One region of the Geomicrobium sp. JSM 1781026 genome, then DNA from elsewhere that is predicted to be linked to it. Evidence: riboswitches for the same ligand, from Rfam matches in the RefSeq annotation. Region 1 holds a riboswitch; each other region holds the start of a gene.

The links. A riboswitch is a leader RNA that binds a small molecule or an ion and turns the genes downstream of it on or off. The one in region 1 is predicted to bind S-adenosylmethionine.
Region 2: another riboswitch for S-adenosylmethionine. It lies ahead of ACE1TF_RS03595 (methionine ABC transporter ATP-binding protein); the one in region 1 lies ahead of ACE1TF_RS12495 (methionine biosynthesis PLP-dependent protein).
Region 3: another riboswitch for S-adenosylmethionine. It lies ahead of ACE1TF_RS15585 (methionine ABC transporter ATP-binding protein); the one in region 1 lies ahead of ACE1TF_RS12495 (methionine biosynthesis PLP-dependent protein).

What each region holds. Positions count from the first base shown of each region.
Region 1 covers NZ_JBHFQF010000006.1:141,578-146,391, forward strand. The annotation lists gene ACE1TF_RS12480 (asparaginase) at 1-726, shown strand, start outside; gene prsW (glutamic-type intramembrane protease PrsW) at 746-1,411, shown strand; gene ACE1TF_RS12490 (hypothetical protein) at 1,424-1,588, shown strand; SAM riboswitch class I at 1,651-1,754, shown strand; gene ACE1TF_RS12495 (methionine biosynthesis PLP-dependent protein) at 1,837-2,958, shown strand; gene ACE1TF_RS12500 (bifunctional homocysteine S-methyltransferase/methylenetetrahydrofolate reductase) at 2,967-4,811, shown strand.
Region 2 covers NZ_JBHFQF010000002.1:129,587-134,400, reverse strand. The annotation lists gene ACE1TF_RS03605 (MetQ/NlpA family ABC transporter substrate-binding protein) at 1-469, opposite strand, end outside; gene ACE1TF_RS03600 (methionine ABC transporter permease) at 619-1,287, opposite strand; gene ACE1TF_RS03595 (methionine ABC transporter ATP-binding protein) at 1,265-2,290, opposite strand; SAM riboswitch class I at 2,368-2,470, opposite strand; gene ACE1TF_RS03590 (hypothetical protein) at 3,346-3,702, shown strand; gene ACE1TF_RS03585 (SDR family oxidoreductase) at 3,811-4,653, opposite strand; gene uxuA (mannonate dehydratase) at 4,643-4,814, opposite strand, start outside.
Region 3 covers NZ_JBHFQF010000009.1:18,148-22,961, reverse strand. The annotation lists gene ACE1TF_RS15595 (PepSY-associated TM helix domain-containing protein) at 1-366, shown strand, start outside; gene ACE1TF_RS15590 (FixH family protein) at 359-844, shown strand; SAM riboswitch class I at 917-1,022, shown strand; gene ACE1TF_RS15585 (methionine ABC transporter ATP-binding protein) at 1,178-2,197, shown strand; gene ACE1TF_RS15580 (methionine ABC transporter permease) at 2,198-2,878, shown strand; gene ACE1TF_RS15575 (MetQ/NlpA family ABC transporter substrate-binding protein) at 2,902-3,768, shown strand; gene ACE1TF_RS15570 (M20 family metallopeptidase) at 3,781-4,814, shown strand, end outside.

The DNA of each region.
Region 1 (4,814 bases):
GTTACGTCAGGAACAGATACGTTAGAAGAAGTTGCTTACTTCTTAGAGTTAACGTTACCGGTGTCTAAACCTGTCGTCGTCACTGGCTCACAACGTGGGCCTGAACAAGTCGGTAGCGACGCTTCTGTGAATTTAAGAAATGCGGTCATTACCGCATCTGACGCCAGAGTAAAAGAGTTAGGTGTAGTGGTTATCTTTAATGAGAGAATGTTCTCTGCTAAATATGTTAGAAAAGAACATGCAAGTAATGTTCAAGGTTTTAATGCTTTTGGTTACGGGTATTTTGGAATTGTTGATAATGATCAAGCACACATCTTCCAAAAACCACTCGTGCGTGAGGTTATTATTACTGAGCCGCGGTTTACTCCGAAAAAGGAGTTTCACGTTGAAATTTTGAAAGTTCATCTAGGTGCTTCTGCCGAAGTGCTGCAGTTCATGCTTGACTCATCGAGCATCGATGGGATCGTAATTGAGGGGCTTGGAAGAGGTCAAGTGCCAAAAGCGTACATGCCACTCATACGTAACGCCAAAAAACCGATCGTGATTACGACGAGTGCAGAAGAAGGAGAAGTATACCCTTCATACGATTATGAAGGCAGTACGTATGACTTGTTGAATCAAGGTGTGATTCTTGGCAAAGACTATAGTAGTAAGAAAGCAAAAGTAAAGTTATACGTGCTCTTATCAGCAGAACTAATGAACCTTCAGTCGGCATTCGACCAATAAATACGTAAAGGAAGTAGACATGAATGTTGTGGCGCTCATTTCTGTTGGATCTGCTCCTGCCTTGGCATTGCTCACGTATTTTTACTTAAGAAATGAATATGGAAGCGCTGGGTGGAGAGATGTTATTCGGGCATTTATTATCGGAATGCTCATCGTGTTTCCGATAATGGTCATACAATTTGCGCTGACAGAAGAAGGTTTGTTAACATCTAGATTGGCAGAGACATTTCTAAAATCAGCGTTGCTGGAAGAATTCTTTAAATGGTTTTTCTTGATTTTTACGGTCTATAAGTTTGGACAATTCACTGTGAAATTCGATGGAATTGTTTATGCTGTCGCACTTTCATTAGGATTCGCGACGCTGGAGAATATATTTTATCTTATAGGTCAAGGCCCTGACGCGGTTATAGGAAGAGCGCTATTCCCAGTGAGTGGACATGCACTTTTCGGTGTGATTATGGGTTATTATTTAGGTTCTGCCCGTTATCAAGTACGGGGTCAAAGGAAGAAATGGCTCATGTATAGCTTGATTCTTCCCGTCGTCTTTCACGGTATCTTTAATCTAGTGCTCACTTATTCCAACAATTGGATGCCGTTTGTCCTCATTCCGTTTATGATTTTTTTATGGTGGTTAGGCTTAAGTAAGGTAAAAAAAGCAAATGAAAACAGTAAACAGTCAGTTTAAGGAGGGAGCTTCATGACGACAGATGCGAGGTATCGAATCGTCATCCGCTGTCCGAAGTGTGGAGAAAAGTATATTCTGCGCGGAAGGCAGAAGAATGACGGTGAATATGAGACAGGATTCAAACGATGTGTATGCGGAAATGAAGAAGAGCTCGTCATTGAAGCATCACCAGAATAGAAATATACTTGCAACCTGTTTCTGAATAAGGTATCGTAACACTACAACTAAATGAACAAGGAATCTTATCGTGAGAGACTGAGGGATAGGCCCTAAGAAGTCTCAGCAACCAGCTCAAGGAGTCAGGTGCTAATTCCTACTGGCATGATATGCCGAGAGATAAGAAGAAACATCGAAACGATCGTGTCTTCTTCATACTCTGAAGAGGGCATTTTTTATCTTTGGTTCACGTAGAGAGGATGATTTGAATGGCAAAGGGATATTCACAAGAAACGAAGCTCGTTCAGACAGGAAACCGAAGAGATGAAACGACCGGAGCGGTTAATGCCCCGATTTATATGAGCACTGCGTACCGTCATTCTGGTGTTGGGGAGTCTACAGGGTATGATTACGCCCGAACGAAAAACCCAACACGAGACGTTCTTGAAGAAGCGATTGCTGATTTGGAAATGGGATCGAGAGGTTTTGCTTGTAGTTCCGGAATGGCGGCGATTCAAACGGTTCTTTCATTGTTTGAACAAGGGGATGAAATTATTGCGTCCCTCGATCTATATGGAGGGACATATCGTTTGTTCCAACAGTTTTGGCCAAAGTGGGGCGTGAACATTCAATACGTTGACCCTAGAAACCTAGAATTACTCGAAGAAGCGATTACAGACAACACGCGTGCACTGTTCATTGAGACACCGACGAATCCGCAAATGCAGGAAGCGGATATTCAGCAAATTCAAGCGATTGCTAAAAGAAATAACGTTCTATTGATTGTTGACAATACGTTTTATACCCCGCTATTGCAAAAACCTTTAGAAGAAGGTGCAGATATTGTCATTCATAGCGCGACCAAGTATTTGGGCGGACATAATGATCTCGTAGCAGGATTAATTGCAGTGAAAGACCCAGCGATTGGGGAGAAATTGTTCGACATCCAAAATGGGATCGGAATGACGCTTGGGGCTTTTGACTGTTGGCTGCTCGTACGAGGAATGAAAACATTGTCATTACGTATGAAGAAACATGAAGAGAACGCGAAAGAAGTGGCTGTGTATCTAGACGAACACCCACTCGTGAAAGAAGTCCTTTATCCTGGCAAAGGTGGGATGTTATCGTTTCGTGTTACAAACCCAGAGCTCGTTGACCCACTTTTACGAAATCTATCACTCATTACGTTTGCTGAAAGCCTCGGTGGGGTGGAAAGTTTAATGACTTACCCGTCATCTCAAACCCATGCCGATGTTCCAGAGCACGTCCGATTAGAAATTGGCATCGATGAAACACTTATGAGAATGTCTTGTGGAATTGAAAGTGCAAACGACCTTACTAATGATCTTCGTTATGCTTTTGAAGAAGCGGCGAAACTCGTGAATGTATAGGAGGGCTCATGGTGAAATTTATTGAAGCTTTACAAAAGACAATCATTATTGGTGATGGTGCAATGGGAACCCTTCTTTACAGCCAAGATATTACCGGATCAATTGAACAGGCGAACCTTTATGCAGCGGAACAAGTATACGAAGCCCACTTGGAATATGTAAAAGCAGGCGCCAATCTTATTCAGGCGAATACATATGCTGCGAATCGCTTAAAGTTGAAGAATTACGGGCTAGAGTCACAAGTTACTCGAATTAATGAAGCCGGTGTGGAACTTGCAAAACGAGCAGCGGCACATTCTGACGGAACGTATGTAGCCGGTACGATTGGCGGTATTCGGGATGGTCGGTCAAGTGAGTGGACCGATGAAGAAATTGATGACGCAATTTTAGAACAAACAAAGGCACTATTAGCGAGTTCACCCGACGTCATGCTACTTGAAACGTACTATGATTTGCACGAGCTTATTCGTGCCATCCGGCTCATTAAAGAGCAAGATGCATCCATCCCGATTGTTGCCAATGTGTCCTTAGGAGATGTGGGTGTGCTGCACGGAGGCATTTTGCTTCAAGATGCTTTGCAAAGGTTGCAAAGTGAAGGTGCAGATGTTGTCGGTTTGAATTGCAGAATGGGCCCTGCTCAAACGATTACATCCATTAAAGAGAGTGATATTCCGACGGATTTATTGTTGTCTGCCTATCCAAATGCAAGCTTACCAGGCATCCGAGATGGAAGGCTTGTCTATCAATCCAACCCAAATTATTTCAAAAGTCAGGCAGTGTCCTTTAGAAATTTAGGCGTAAATCTCATCGGAGGTTGTTGCGGAACGACACCCGAACATATTCGTGCGTTAAAAGATCAGCTTAAAGGTAAAGAGCCGATCAAACGACAAACGTCAAATAACCATTATGTTCGTTCAAAACGACTGGAATCAAAAGATCACCCTGTTTCGAATCAAAAGGTACCGAGCGTCATTGTTGAACTTGATCCACCGAAGTCTTTATCGAAATTGGACATATTTGTGGACGGCGCAAAAGCTTTAACCGAAGCAGGTGCGGATACAATTACACTCGCAGATAATTCGTTAGCGACATCGAGAGTGGACAATGTCGCTAGTGCTACACTTATTAAACAAAGAACGAGTGCGAGCCCACTTGTTCACATTGCTTGCCGGGACCGAAATCTCATCGGCATGCAATCTCACCTTCTTGGCTTGCATGCACTCGGCATTACCGATGTGCTAGCAATCACTGGAGATCCAACGAAAGTGGGTGATTTCCCTGGAGCATCATCGGTGTATGACCTCACGTCATTTGATCTGATCTCTATGCTAAAAGAAATGAACGAAGGGTTTTCCCATTCTGGTCGTTCACTCGGTGTGAAAACAAATTTCCGAGTTGGAACCGCATTTAATCCAAACGTCTCTTCGATGGAAAAAGCCGTTAAACGATTAGATAAGAAGATCAAACTAGGTGCGGACTTTGTCATGACACAACCGGTCTATGACGTAGATACACTATATGCATTGAAAAAAGCAACTGCACATATTAACGTGCCAATTTATGTTGGCATTATGCCGCTCATTAATAGTCGCAATGCAGAATTTCTTCACAATGAAGTGCCTGGAATTACCCTTACGAAACAAGTGAGAGAACGTATGCAGTCTTGTGGTCAAGATGTGCAACGAGGGGAAGAAGAAGGGTTACAAATTGCGAAAGAGTTGCAACAACATAGCTTATCGTTATTTGAACGTGTATATCTCGTTACCCCATTTTTGCGCTATCATATTACGGCTTCCCTCGTTCAAGACGCAAAGGCACAATTATCTAAGCAACAATTAAACACGCTTCATTAAGTT
Region 2 (4,814 bases), on a different contig from region 1:
CAAATTCGATGAGCCCTTCTTCTTCGAGCATGATGAAGGCGCGGGCGGCGTTGGTCGGATCATTTGGAATCGCAACTTCCGCGCCTTCAGCAACGTCGCTCAAGTCACTGTATTCATCGGAATACAACCCCATCGGTGCAGTCGGAACGGTGATGAGCCCGACGAGATCGAGGTTGTTTTCTTCAGTGAAGTTCTCAAGGTAGACGGTGTGTTGAAACAAATTGGCGTCGATTTCTTCATTTGCTAGCGCATTGTTCGGATACACATAGTCGGAGAATTCTTGAATGTCGACGGAATACCCCTTTTCTTCCAAGCCGGGCACGATTGCCTCCGACAACATATCGCTATAAGGACCAGCGGTAGCTCCCAATGTGATGTCGCCAGCCGTCTCCTCGCTGCCTTCACTTTCGTCTCCGCAAGCGGACAATACCAATACACTTCCTAATAAGAATACGGTCGATTTTTTCAACTGATTTCTCTCCTTCTCTATTTAGATACTCTCTTTAGCTGGGACATGGATCTTACTTCTCGTTGCTTGCGTTCCGGGTAGCGCCCCTAGGAGGAATGGCATTTGCTATGACCGTCGCTCCTGTTTTGACCCTTGCACCTCTTGCGGTTTTATGTTCGTTTGTCCACACGCTTAGCGATTAGATCTCCAATTTGTTGGATTACTTGGACGAGGACGATGAGCAACACAACGGTTGCAATCATGATCGTTGTGTCGTACCGGTAATGGCCATAGCGAATGGCAAGATCTCCGATGCCGCCCCCACCGACAACACCGGCCATCGCCGAATAAGCGATGAGACTAATAATCGTAAGGGTAAGCCCTTGAATAATTGATGAGCGGGCTTCTGGGAAGAGGACGTCTTTCATGATCATCCAAGGGGTGGCACCTGTTGAAATCGCCGCCTCAATCATGCCTTTGTCGATATCCCGAAGCGCAGTTTCAACGATGCGCGCAAAGAATGGGATGGCGGCAACAGATAAGGAAACGCTCGCCGCGACAGGTCCAGTCGTTGTACCAACGAGCAGCCCGGTCACCGGAAAGAGTAAAACGAGCAAGATGATGTACGGAATCGAGCGGACGATGTTGACGATAAAGCCAAGTGTCTGCTGCAAGATGACGTTCTGCCAAAACAATCCGCGGTCGGTGACGAATAAAATGATGCCGAGCGGCAAACCGATAATGATCGCGACGACGGTAGATATGCCGATCATCTGCATCGTTTCCACAAATGCTTCTGCCATGTCGGGCAACAAATTAATTAGATGTTGAAAGTCCATCGCGTAACACCTCCACATCTGCTTGTCGTTGCTGAATGTAGTTAATACCCGTTTGTACGTCACCGATTTCTCCGCGCAGCTCCATGATGAATATGCCGAGCGGCCGGTTTTCGATGTATTCAATCGCACCGTGCAAGAAGTTTCCTTTTATGTCGATTTGTTGCAACATATCCCCGATGATGCCTTCACCAGCTACCGTGCCACGAAATGTCACTTTAATAATTGTCCCTGTGCAACCAGCAAGCGTTTCTTCTGGCACTTCAAATGAAACGACGTTGGAGATGAACTCTTGTGTGAGCGCCTCTTGCGGATCAGCAAATAGGTCATATACGCGCCCATGCTCAACGACTTCCCCGTCCTGCATAATCGCCATTCGGTTACAAATCTCTTTCACCACACCCATTTCATGGGTAATGAGTACAATCGTTAATCCTAAGTCTCGATTCAAATTTTTTAACAACCGCAAGATGGATTGCGTCGTCGTCGGATCAAGAGCCGACGTAGCCTCGTCGCACAAAAGCACCGCCGGGTTATTTGCAAGAGCACGCGCTATGCCGACACGTTGTTTCTGACCACCGCTCAGTTGCGCCGGGTAAACGTCACGCTTATCGGAAAGTTCAACTAATCCGAGTAGCTCGTCGACCCGTGCGGGGATGGCTTCTTTCGACTCCCCTGCTGCTCGAAGCGCAAACGCCACGTTGTCATAGACCGTTTTTTGACTAATTAAGTAAAAATGCTGAAAGATCATGCCAATCTTTAGTCTCTGCTTACGGAGCTCTTCCCCCTTCAATTTGGTCATCTCCGTACCGTCAACGCTGACTGAACCGCTCGTCGGTCGTTCAAGCACGTTTATGCAGCGCAGTAGCGAACTTTTCCCTGCCCCGGAGTATCCGATGATGCCAAAGATATCTCCACGTGCAATCGCCAAAGTCACATCCTTAACACCGGTCACCGTTTTCTTTTTCGTCTGATATACTTTTGTCAAATTGTTAATTTCAATCATCTCTCGACCCCCAACCCAATAAAAAAAGACCCTTTTCGTCTGAAAAAAGTCTTGAATGGCAATGTGCACAATTTCACGACTTATCTTTCAGAATTGTTGCATTCTGCTGGACTTGGCACCTTCCTCAATGGAGGTTGCCGGACGTCATCGGGCCATTCCCTCGGTCACTCTCGATAAGCAAAATATGAAGTTAGTAGTAGCTATCGTAATACTTTAAAGCGATAATGTCAACAGAAAATACTAACTTTTCTGATCGGAATTGAAGCATGATTTTTATTGCAGGAAGCGGATGAACGATGTCGAATCTTCTTACATAAGCTCCCTCAAATAGGCTATGCACATCCGGGTGCGAACCCGAAGCGAACATAAAAACCCTGGGTGACCCGCACCAAAAATCGGGTCAATTTTGTGAAAGTATGTAATGATTGCTAGTTTATACCCCCATTAATGTGCGAAAAAAGTAATTGTTAGAAGAAAAAATAAACGGATATTGGTCAATAGACCCTTAATTTCGCAGTCGCACCCTGTATGGGTGCGTGGATTGAAATTCCTGGGTGTTGGATCGGAAAACCATCATCATCGTCGCACCCTGTATGGGTGCGTGGATTGAAATTTTTTTAGCAACACTACCTAAAAAGAGAAAAAGTGTCGCACCCTGTATGGGTGCGTGGATTGAAATAAGGTTTGTCGTATAAATCATAGGCTTACCGTCACACCCTGTACAGGTTCAACTCCCGCCGTCCTCAGCAGGCACATCATACTTATGTATGCGATTGCATTATGCTAGGTTTCGTACCGCTTCTCTAGGGTGCGTGGATTGAAAAATATAGAAGGATGGGGTTGTTTATCCCTAGTAGTCCTGACAGCTCTCGCTCGTCAGGAAAACGAAACAAGGCCGCCACTATATTGAAGTGGGGGCCTTGTTTCATGTTTGTTTACTTTTTCTCTTTTTCCAAGTTGATACACGTATTACAGCTGTTATTCAAAATTTATTTCCATTTTTTCGGATTTATTCTTTTTCTTTTAGGGAAAGGGTAGGCAAGGAGATGATCGGATTGAATCCTTTGCGAGCTGTAACGATTATGAGCGCCGCCGCTTTGTCTCAATCTATGGCAGGAGAATTGGTGCCTGAACCAAGTGAGCCTGTGGAAGAACAAGAAATGGTTGAGGTGGAAGCAGAAGAGGAGCAAATACTCGATGAAGAAGAAGTGATTGGCATTGTGAGTGATGATTTTCAAACTGAAGCGGAAAGTTATCGCTTGATGAATGAAGGGATTAATGATGACGATGAATATGTCATTACCGTAGCAGAGTCCGTTTCGGACGAAAACGGTGACTCGTCCCACATAGCGACACTCAACCGCTATTATGTAAATAAACATACAGGCGAGTTTTGGAAAGAATATGACTAGGCAGTCTTTGTAAAATAGGGTTACTTTTTATGAAAAGTACAACATATATCGGCATTAAAAAACGCCTCTTGCGACGGTGACTTATTACCGTTGCAAGAGGCGACTTCTTTACACGCCGGAATAAGCCATAAACCCTCCGTCAACCGGGACTGTTATACCAGTGACAAAGCGCGATGTTTCGTCATCGGCAAGCCAGAGCAACGTGCCGAGTAAGTCTTCAGGTTCACCGAATCTTCGCTGTGGGGTATGATCGATAATTTTGTTCGCACGTGCGGTACGTCCCCCGTCTGGGGTGGTGAGCAAATCGCGATTTTGTTCAGTGAGGAAGAACCCTGGCGCGATTGCGTTCACACGTATTCCCGTCTCTGCAAAATGGACAGCTGTCCATTTTGTTAAGTTGTCGATGCCAGCTTTGGCGGCACTGTAGGCCGGTACTTTCGTCATCGGAGCCGGGGCCGACATGGAAGAGATGTTAATGACTGTGCCCCCGCTTGATGTCATATCTCGGGCAAATACTTGTGTAGGCAAGAGTGTGCCGACGAGATTTAGACGGAACACGTGATCAAATCCGCTTAATTGCAGATCAAAAAAAGATCGAATATTGCTTTCTAGATCGCCAGTTTCGTACGTTTCTTTTTCGGTGATCGCGTCGGGGTGATTGCCACCAGCACCGTTAATTAACAGGTCGCACGCGCCGAACGTTTTCTTTACTTGCGCGTAAGCCGCAGCGATGCTCGTTTCGTCTAACACGTCGCAACGGACAGCCACAGCTTCTCCGCCTGCAATGTTGATCTGTTCGGCGACTTCTTCACCGTTCGCTACATTTCGGTTTAGTATCGCGACTTTCATGCCTTGGCGCGCGAGCTCTTTTGCCATAGTCCGGCAGAGCACCCCACTGCCTCCTGTAATTACCGCTACTTTCCCTTCTAAATTCGTATGTTTAGGGAGCATGTGATTTCGCCTCCTGATTCGTTTTTTCAACAAGTTCATAAGCGTCCCAAAGACCCCATAAGTGCATGATTCCTAATGCCCGGTCGTACAACCCATACCCTGGACGACATTGTTCGTTCCATAAATGTCGGCCGTGGTCGGGGCGGACGTACCCTGTAAAA
Region 3 (4,814 bases), on a different contig from region 1:
CGATACGATGATTATGGAACGATAGGTAAAGCGATGGCGCTTGGCATTACGATTCATAAAGGATTACAATTTGGGTTTTGGAATCAGATAGCCGGACTGCTCGTTTGCGTAGGGATGGTGGTCATGATTTTAAGTGGTTTTTGGCTATGGAAACGCAGGAAGCCAACGACCCATTCTGGTGCACCGAGATCAATCCGAATTACCGAAGCGAGAGGGATATTGACGATTCTCCTCATCTTTGCCGTCATCTTCCCACTTGTTGGTTTGTCTCTTGTCGTCGTTTATCTCATTGATCGCTACATCATTCGAAAGAGCAAAACGTTGCGAACATGGCTCAATGTTCAAGAGGAGGAACACCATGCGTAGAGGAATGATCGTGGGCTTCCTACTAGTAATGTTGTCGGGTTGTTCAATGGTGGAACGGTTCGTGGACGCCAACAATCATGATGACTACAATGACAGGGAAAGACTCGTTGTAGATATGATGACAAATGAGATTGTCACCGCAAACGAACAGCAACGCCTCTCTGTTCAAGTGACAGCAGACTACATTCCTGTCGTTGATGCAGAACATGTCGGTATCCGCATTTGGCCGGTATTAGCAGGGGAAGAAGAAGCAGATGAGTACGAGCTCTTCCACCATACGATGGGCGTGTATGAAACAGAAGTAGAAGTCTCTCGGGAAGGCCTGTATTACGCGGAGGCCGTCGTAGAAATCAATGACCAAAAGCTACGACCGAAAAAATATTTTGCCGTCGGTCGTCTCTATCAAGAGGAAGTACTTTTGTTAATGGAAAATGGATCAGAGGAATCGGGAAATGAAGATCATAGCGCTCATCACTAGATAAAAAATTTAAAAGGCAGTTGACAAAATAAATTTTGTCTATATAATAAAAGAAAATTCATAACTAAATATTTCTTATCCAGAGAGGTGGAGGGACTGGCCCTTTGAAACCTCGGCAACAGGCTTACTCTTAAGCACTGTGCCAATTCCTGTAGCATGTATGCTGCGAAGATAAGAAGAGCCTAAACGGGATAAAGACCAACCATCCTCTCTTCTTATTTTAAGAAGGGAGGATTTTTCGTTTCCAAAAGGATACGGTTGAAGAGATTTTTATCGTTAAAACTAAGTAAATTTATATGTTAAATAAGAATTTGTCGTTAGAGGGGAATGTAGATGATTACATTTGAAGACGTATCGAAAATATACGAAACAAAAACAGGTGCAATTCATGCGTTGAAAAACGTGAATGTCACGATTGATAAAGGAGAAATACATGGTGTTATCGGCTTGAGTGGGGCAGGGAAAAGCACGCTCATTCGTTGTGTGAATCTCATTGAGCGTCCAACATCGGGGCGCGTGCTCGTGGACGGTATTGACTTGAGTCAGAAATCTGGTAAACAACTCCAAAACCAAAAACAAAACATTGGCATGATCTTTCAACATTTTAATTTGTTGCAATCCCGGACGGTGTTTCAGAACATTGCGATGCCGCTAACCTTACAGAAGAAGTCGAACAAGGAAATAACAGAGCGTGTAGAAGAGTTGCTCCAGTTTGTTGGTTTGGAGCATCATAAACATCATTATCCAGAACAGTTATCAGGTGGACAAAAGCAACGAGTGGGTATTGCTCGTGCGCTTGCTTCAAACCCATCGATCCTGTTGTGTGATGAAGCAACATCCGCACTCGACCCGGAGACGACAAATTCGATTTTGCAGCTCATTAAAGAAATTAATAAACAATATCAAATTACTGTGCTACTCATCACGCATGAAATGTCGGTCATTCAACAAATTTGTGATCGGGTGTCGGTCATGGACGATGGCGAGATTGTTGAGAGTGGTTCTGTTATCGATGTTTTCTCTAAACCGCAAGAAGAAACGACGAAGAAGTTTGTAAAGTCAGTATTTCAAGCCGACATCCCGAGTCGCGTTATGGAAACTGTGAAGACGCAAGATGAGCATTCCAAAGTGATTCAGATTGAGTTTATTGGTTCGTCATCGAGTGAACCGATTTTATCGCAGATGGTAAAGAAGTTCGGAGTTGATGTGAATGTACTGTACGGCAATATTACCGAAATACAACAAGTGCCTTTTGGACATCTCGTCATTCAAATCCAAGGAGAAGAACAAGCGATCGAGCAGGCCATTGACTTTGTATACGAAAACGACCTTTCCCTAAAGGAGGTGGCATAAATGTTAGAAATGCTACCGTCTGCAATCCAGCCGAATATTACGACCGCTCAACTACTGGATGCTTTATATGAAACATTGTATATGGTAAGCATCTCTCTCGTATTTTCGGTTCTAATTGGCGCGGTGTTAGGCGTGATTCTCGTTGTCACAAGAGAAGGGCATATCCTTTCATCACCATTCATTTTTAACCTTTTAAATCCAGTCATTAATGTGTTGCGTTCGATTCCATTTATTATTTTACTCGTTGCAATTATTCCGATTACTCGTGCCATTGTTGGTACGTCGGTCGGAACGACGGCAGCCATTGTGCCCCTTGTTGCCTATGCGGCACCGTATGTTGCAAGACTCGTTGAGAACTCATTGCTTGAAGTTGAACCTGGAATATTGGAGGCAGCTGATGCGATGGGGGCATCGAAAGTACAGGTGATTACAAAGTTTATCTTACCTGAAGCGATGGGCTCGCTCATCCTTACGATTACGACGGTAACCATTGGTCTGGTTGGGGCGACTGCGATGGCGGGTGCGATTGGAGCTGGAGGAATTGGTGACGTTGCGCTCACATACGGGTATCAGCGGTTTGATAATATGACGATGCTCATCACCGTCGTACTGCTCGTCTTAATTGTTCAAGCGGTACAAACATCAGGTAATTATTTTTCGCGAAAAGCAAGAAGAAGATAAAACAGATAGAGGAGAATGCCATAATGAAAAAACAATTGAAATTCGTAGGGGTAACATTTACTGCAGCGGCACTCGTTGCGTGCGGCGATGATGAACAATCACAAACGGAGGCAGGAGCGTTTAGCCCTGATGACCCGGTAACAGTAAAGATTGGCGTGAGCGGGACCGACACGCCGCAGTGGGACTATATTGCTGAACTTGCTGAAGAGGAAGGCATTGAGATTGATTTAATTCGTTTTAGTGATTATGTGCAACCGAATATCGCACTTGCCGAAGAGGAGATTGACGCCAATGCTTTTCAAACCGTTTCTTACTTTGACAACTTTAAAGAAGAGCACGGGTTTGATCATTTAGAAGCCATTGCAGCGACTGTGCTCGCTCCTTTAGGCTTGTACAGCGACGAGTATGAGCGCGTGGAAGACATCCCAGAAGGGGCTGAAATTGCCATAGCCAATGAAGTGACCAATCAAGCGAGAAATCTTATGCTTCTCGAAGAAGCCGGGCTATTAGAGCTAGAAGACGATTTCGGGGTAACGAGTGGGCTTGATGACATTAAAGAGAATCCTTTAAACCTAACACTCACACCTGTTCAACCGGCGAATGCGCCTCGCATCATGGCAGACATTGATGCCGCAATTATTAACAACGGAATCGCTGTAGATGCAGGTTTAAGCCCTCCTGATGATGCCATTGCCATTGAAGATGAGACGGCTACGCCTTATATCAATATTATCGCTGCGCGTGAGGACAATGCTGATGATCCAGCGTTGCAAAAGATTATCGACATTTACCAAAGCGAAGAAGTTGAACAATTTATTTTAGACGAGTATGAAGGTGCAAGTATTCCGACATTTATTTCAGTCGAAGAATTGCTCAATTACCCAAAATAGGAGGTCATTACGATGACGAGAGAAGCGTTAAAACAAACCATTACCGATTACGCAAAAGCGCACCAACAAACCTTTATTACCATTAGTCAGCAAATTCATGCACGTCCGGAATTAGGAAATGAAGAAGTGTATGCATCTGCACGATTATCTGAGCAATTAGAACGTGAAGGGTTCTCCGTCCAACGAAACATTGCGGGACACTCGACTGGATTTATTGCAAAAAAGTCATCTGAAAAACCAGGTCCAACCGTATACTTTCTTGCTGAGTACGATGCGTTGCCAGAAATCGGGCATGCTTGTGGCCATAATATCATCGGGACGACGAGCGTATTGGCAGCCATTCTTCTAGGGCAAATTATTGAAGAAATTGGAGGTACGGTGGCTGTTGCTGGAACGCCTGCAGAAGAAGGTGGAGATAACGGCAGTGCAAAAGCAAGTTTTGTTAATCGAGGGTACTTTGATGATGGCGATGCCGCAATTATGATTCATCCGGGCAAAGAGACGCGCGTGTCTGGTCATTCTCTAGCGGTTGATCCTGTTGATTATCATTTCCACGGACGAACGGCTCATGCATCTGCAACACCTGAAAAGGGAATTAATGCCCTCGATAGTGTGATTCAATTATTTAATGGTATAAACGCATTGCGCGAGCATTTAGCAGACGATATTCGAATTCACGGTGTTATTCCTGATGGAGGAAAAGCGCCAAATGTTGTCCCCGACTACGCTCGAGCTCGGTTTTTCCTGCGGGCGGCTTCAAGGCATGATCTAAATGAAGTAAGGAAGAAAGTTGATCGCATCGCTGAAGGTGCCGGATTCATGAGTGGGGCCGACCTTGAAATTACTGAATTCCAAAACGCTATCGATGAACTGCTACCTAACGATCCATTTAACGAATTATTTTATGACATTTTCACAGAACTTGGTCACGATGTAGAAAAGACACCGTCTCAAGCAGCTGGATCAACGGACACAGGCAATGTGAGTCAAGTTCTTCCTACAATCCATCCTCATATTAAGATCGGCGATAACCTTGTCGGTCATAC